One region of the Veillonella sp. HPA0037 genome, then DNA from elsewhere that is predicted to be linked to it. Evidence: riboswitches for the same ligand, from Rfam matches in the RefSeq annotation. Region 1 holds a riboswitch; the other holds the start of a gene.
The links. A riboswitch is a leader RNA that binds a small molecule or an ion and turns the genes downstream of it on or off. The one in region 1 is predicted to bind cobalamin.

Region 1 (3,218 bases):
GGACGAGAAAAAATTCACCTTACGAAAGGGGATTGATACATGAAAACCACCGCTAAAAAAATGTCTGTATTCCAGCTAACCACAATGGTAGCAGCCAATATGCTAGGAGCTGGGATCATTATGTTACCAACCAATTTGGCTCAAGTTGGTACTATTTCAGTGTTATCTTGGCTCGTGACGGCTGTGGGTGCGCTTTTGCTAGCGTATATTTTTGCTCAAGCGGGTATGTTCTCTCAAATTAAAGGAGGCATGGGCGGTTATGCAGAACACCGCTTCGGTAAGACTGGACATTTTATGGCGAGCTATGCTTACAGCATATCTCTCATCATTGCTAATATAGCGATTGCAGTTTCCGCAGTTGGCTATGGCTCAGAATTCTTTGGTGTTGATCTAAATGCAACGCAAACAAGTCAAGTAACGATTGTCTTGTTATGGTTTGCAGCGATTTTGAACTTTAGAGGAAACCGCTTTACAGGTCAGCTCAGCAATATTACTATTTGGGGCTGTATTGTGCCAGTATTACTTATTGGTACAATTGGTTGGTTCTGGTTTAGCCCAGATACGTATTTGGCGGCATGGAATCCAAACGACTTGCCGTTTTTTGAAGCAATTAAAGAATCTATTGCTTTAACATTGTGGGGATTCCTAGGGTTTGAATCTGCAGCAGCAAATGCAGATGCTGTAGAAAATCCAAAGAAAAACGTGCCAATTGCAACATTTGCAGGTACATTAGCAGTGGCGGTGATTTACATCTTGTCCACGAATGTTATGGCCGGTATCGTGCCTAACACAGAATTACTTAATTCCAATGCACCATTTGGTCTCACATTTGCATACATGTTTAATGACACAATTGCAAATGTTATCATGGCGCTCATGATTATCTCTTGCTGTGGTGCTTTACTTTGCTGGCAATTTACATTGTCTCGCGTATTCAAGAATGCAGCAGAGGCAGGTTATTTCCCTAAGGTGTTTGCTCGTGTAAACAGCAAGGATGCACCTGTGCGTGGCGTATTTATCTTATTAGCGATTGAAACAATTCTTACATTGTTCACAGCAAATGATTCTTTACGCGATCAATTCGCGACATTGGTAAACCTTGCGGTTGTAACTAATGTAGTGCCTTATATTCTCTGCATTATTGCAGTACCAACTATGATGCACATGTCTGGATTGGAAAAACGTCGTATTGATCGTTTCTATTTCGTTGCTGTTGCAGGTGTTTTATACTGTTTATACGCAGTATATGCGTGCGGTGTTGATGCCATGCTCGGTAGTGCTGTTGCAGTAACTATTGGCATTTGCATTTATATGATACGCAAAGGTTGGGTAGCGTATCGTGCACAACGATTCCAACAAAGTATCGATTAATTGAATACTCTCTCGTCTTATAGAGGCTGTCACTTCGGTGATAGCCTCTTTTGGTTATATGCATAGCAAAATGTTTTATATGTAAATTAAATCAAAATACAAATGTAAATATATACGTTATATACAGAAAAGAAAAGTAAATAAAGCAATTATTTCAAGAAATGGGGGCACAATATACGAAGTAATGCATGTAAATAATAATGAATATTGTTTTTATGAATAATTATGATTGATTGACGAATATACACTAAGGGGTATATGTATTGTTGGAGAATTATAAATATAGTATATTTATAATTAATAAAAGTGAATAAACTGAGTGTCGGTTTTACCGAGCGTAAAAAGAGGAAAATGGGTGTAAATCCTATACTATGAAAATAGCTGTAATGAGGAGCGATATTTCGTATTAGGGTCACTGGGAAACTGGGAAGGCAGAAATATTGTGATGAGTCAAAAGTCAGAAAGCCTGCTCAATCTTGAGGAACATTGTGCTAGAACACGGTGTTTTAATTTAGGTTAGTCAGGTAGGCTAATCTTTTTTTATGGTTATTTCATAAATTTTATTACACGGAATCATATTATATGTTTACTCATTATGTGTATCTATGTTTATTCACTATTATGTAGTTTTATTTAAAAAGGGTATAGGAGGTGCCTATGGGCAAACGCTTTGCCAAGCAATTAGGACAATTTATTGTTACCTTGTTTGGCATCACATTTTTGACATTTTGTCTCACCTATTTAGCTCCAGGGGACCCAGTTACGATGCTACTGGAAACGGCGGATACCATCGTGTCTCAAGAAATGATTGATGAAACTCGAGCACAATTAGGCTTGGATAAGCCGTTTATCGTACAGTATGCAAACTGGGTAGTCAATGCAGCACAAGGTGACTTAGGAGTGAGTTACTCTGCTAAAAAACCGGTAGTAGATCGCATGTTAGAAGCATTACCTGGTACGCTTGCATTGTCAGGAACCGCATTGGTATTTACGATTCTCTATGCATTACCGGCAGGTATACTGAGTGCGTATAATCGGAATAAATGGATAGACTATGTACTGAGAAGCCTTTCCTTTATAGGCGTATCTATGCCGTCATTCTGGTTAGGCCTTGTATTAATTTACATTTTTGGCTTAAAGCTCGGTTTAGTTCCAATCGCTTCATCTCGTGTAACAGCGACAGGTGTTATTTTGCCAGCCGTTACATTAGCGGTTGTTGTAGGCTCTAAATACATGCGCCAAGTTCGACTCGTTATCCTTGAAGAGATGCAAAAGGATTACGTTATCGGTGCCCGTGCTCGTGGCGTGAGCGAAATGAAGATTTTATTCGGTCACATTTTGCCTAATGCCGTATTGCCATTGATCACTATTTTAGGTGTTCTTATTGGTTGGTTATTAGGTGGTGTAGCTGTAGTTGAAATGGTATTCTCTTGGCCTGGCCTCGGGAATATGGCCATTTACGCCATCACTATGCGTGACTATCCATTGATTGAAGGTTTTGTGTTATGGGTTGCTATTGCATACATGTGTATCAATGCTTTAGTTGATGCATCCTATGTTCTATTGGACCCTAGATTGAAAAGGGAGAGAGCATAATGAAAGAATTTATTCAGAAACATAAATTGTTCTCTTTCTACACTGCATTGATGCTCGTTATCGTATTCATTGCTATCTTTGCACCATGGCTTGCTCCGGGCGATGCTTTCTCATCGGATATGTCCAAGGCATTACAAGCACCTAGTACTCAACATTGGTTTGGTACCGACAAATTGGGCCGTGACGTATTGTCTCGTATCATTTATGGTACTCAATTATCTTTGTTCATGGGTGTATCCATCGTAGTGATT
Region 2 (3,218 bases), 250 kb from region 1:
ACGAGCCGCTTTAGCCGCATCAGCCGTTGTTTCATGACCATCATTTTTGATTACTTCGAATGCCGCTACTTCAAAGAAGCCTGTGGAGAAGTCCGCACGAGGTTTATGTTGAGGAATAGGGCCCATATTAGCCAAGAATACCTTCACATTATCTTTTGTGCGTTGTTTATAATTTTCCGTACGCATACGAAGGGCTTCAAATTGTTCCGTCCAGCGATGTGCAGTAATTGGTTCGATAGTTTCAGAGGAAATATCGCCCGCCTCTAAAGCACTGCGAATTTGGCGAATTGTCATTTTGTGTAATGCACCCAATTCGATAAGGCCAATCAATGCACCTGGTTCTGTTGTGCTTGCTTCTAACGTAGCTTGTGCTTTTACAAGAGCATCTTGATCTGCACCAGCCAAGTATTCTTCAAGATGAGCTACCCGTTTTTGACGCAATGTTTCTTGATTTTCAGGTTTTGGATCAAGCAATTCTTCCGTCATATTAGCGTACATATTATTACCAACCGCTACATCCTTACGGAATGCAAGGTTTTTAAAGCGTTCATTAAGAATTGTTTTAACTTGCGCTTGAGGATAACCTTCCTTCAAGGCAGCTATAATGCCACCTTTAGACTCGATAGTTTGGAATTCATCCCAAATTTTTTCGCATAGTTCAGCTGCCAATGTTTCTACATACCAAGAACCACCTACAGGGTCAACTGGTTGACGCAATTCGAATTCAGTTTGTAACATAACTTGAATGTTACGGGCAATACGACGAGAGAATTCATCGGATTTGCGAATTGGTTGATCAAATGGAGAAACTTCAAGACTATTGAGGCCACCTACAACACCAGAGAATGCTTGTGTTGTATTACGCAACAAGTTTACATATGGGTCGTATACGGTTTTTGTGAAAGCAGATGTTCTACCGTGTACATGAACGGCACGGTCGCTTTCACCAGCGCCGAAGGCCTCCATAATGCGAGCCCAAAGCACGCGCAACGCACGCAATTTAGCAATTTCCATGAAGAAGTTTGCACCCAAGGAGAATGTAAACATCATGCTCTTAGCAATGGTATGAATATCGATGTTGCGTTGTGCCAATTGCCGCACGTAGCAAACAGCTGTTGCCAATGCATAGGCAACCTCTTGCACATCATTAGCACCGCCATTAGCGTATACATCACCGGATACGAGCACTGTTTTAAGCTCAGGTGCTTGATCCTTGGCCCATACAACAGTATGTGCCATTTCATCAAAAGCAGTATCTAAAGACATATGCAATGCACCGTCTTTAGCCCACACGCCGATAGGATCTGCACCAACGAGACCTTTCAAATCGGATGTTTGCTTTTTAGAAGCTTTCACAGTAGCCGACAACATACCGAGCAAAATCGCTGCAGATGCGCCAGTTTCAATGTATAAAGGATTTTCCTTAAGATTAAATCGTTCAATTAATTGACTGCAATCGGCCATCGTATACAAGGATGTGCCGCCTACACCAACAGATGCGCCTACTTGCACATCTTGATCATGGCGTGTTGCTTCATCAAGACGAATGTTGTGAATGGTTCCGCCTTTCACAATTTCGTATAAACTTGCATGATTGGCATCCTTCGGTAAGGATTCATCAACATATTGAGATACACCCCAAGAATCTTTGATATAGCCGCTTGCTTTCGTGCCACGTAGGAACTCGCCAGCGCCAGGATAAACGCCCTTTGGAATCTTTTCCTGATGCAATGCAGGTGTATAGATAGGTTGTAACGTAATACCTTCATAGGTTTTGGTGAACATTTTTTTATGGAAATCGCCACCTTTTAACGCCTTTTCAACTTCAGCCTGCCATCGTTCATACGTAGGTTTCTCAAACTCATCAAAGGATACAGGCGCCAGTAAATCGCGTTCAGTGTCCTTTGAAGTCTTTTTGTCAGACATATATGTGCCTCCTTTTCAACTTGAAACCATACAGGGGGAACAGCGCACCGTACCAGTGAGTTGCTTCGTATATGAGTTACATAGGTGCCAAATATATGTCCATCATGATGATGAATCTCCAGTCAAACTATTAAGCCTATGCCATATATGAACGACCCTCTAGCGTGGCAATTAAAAAAACGTGCCACCCGAGAGTGACACGTTAGGTTACATATTGAATGGTACACTAAAACTATTGTAAAAAGTATACCTCAATCCCCTTCCTATCGCTCGTAGGTACATAACGGTGATTATCAAATAGGCAGTTCTCCTGGCTCGGGCTCAACACCTTGCTTTCGCCTTCCCAGATTGCTCCAGTGACATGTATGAAAGCAGGCTCGTCCTTACAGTGGCGGGACCGCATCGGCTTGTACCGATTTCTCTATTAAGTCTTGCGACACCTATTCTCTATATTCGTTGTTCTAAGTCCAATATAGTGTAAAAATATGCACAAAGTCAATGAACATAACAGTTAATCATAAGTAGCAAATTTAAAGTTATAACTAACGCATATATAGAATGATAAAAATGCATAGGTACAATTTAGAGAAATTACCTCTATAATTCGCTACCGCTATACTACCACCATGTTATAATAATTCTACTAGTGGGAGGTCGTATTATGAACGAAATAAACAAAAAAGGTCTCAGCACTACATTGTTGTGCTGTTTAATTTGGGGTTTGCTGCCCCTCTATTGGGCGCTTTTAAACCAAGTATCATCCTTTTCCGTATTATCGCATCGCATCATCTGGTCCGGATTTTGGATGTTCTTCCTCGTCATCGCCACAGGGCGCCAACAACTGCGTATGGACATACAAATTTTACGCACCCATCTTACGCAATTAGGCCTACTATTACTGGCTGCTATACTTATTAGCATCAACTGGTTCACCTACATTTGGGCCGTAACAAATCAGCACGTACTCGACACGAGTTTGGGGTATTACATCAATCCCTTACTCAACGTATTGCTCGGTATTTTAATTTACAAAGAATCCTTGCTGTGGCCACAAAAACTAAGTATCGCCATTGCAATCTTGGGCGTGGCTATCATGACTGTTCAACTAGGTACATTACCCATTGTCTCTATCGTCCTAGCCGTATCCTTTAGCCTCTACGGCGCCGTTAAGAAACGACTCACCATCCATCCATTTTCGAGCATCGCCTTCGAGGCATGGCTCATCACACCGATAGCATTATGGTATTTAACGGCTATAGACACCACCTCGTGGACCTTTATCGAAAACCTAA

Region 2: it holds a riboswitch for cobalamin, as region 1 does, so the genes downstream of both, HMPREF1477_RS06665 (methylmalonyl-CoA mutase family protein) here and nikB (nickel ABC transporter permease) in region 1, are expected to answer to the same signal.

The regions. Positions count from the first base shown of each region.
Region 1 covers NZ_KE150483.1:1,719,040-1,722,257, forward strand. The annotation lists gene potE (putrescine-ornithine antiporter) at 40-1,371, shown strand; cobalamin riboswitch at 1,672-1,860, shown strand; gene nikB (nickel ABC transporter permease) at 2,029-2,967, shown strand; gene nikC (nickel transporter permease) at 2,967-3,218, shown strand, end outside.
Region 2 covers NZ_KE150483.1:1,468,378-1,471,595, reverse strand. The annotation lists gene HMPREF1477_RS06665 (methylmalonyl-CoA mutase family protein) at 1-1,926, opposite strand, end outside; cobalamin riboswitch at 2,209-2,385, opposite strand; gene rarD (EamA family transporter RarD) at 2,588-3,218, shown strand, end outside.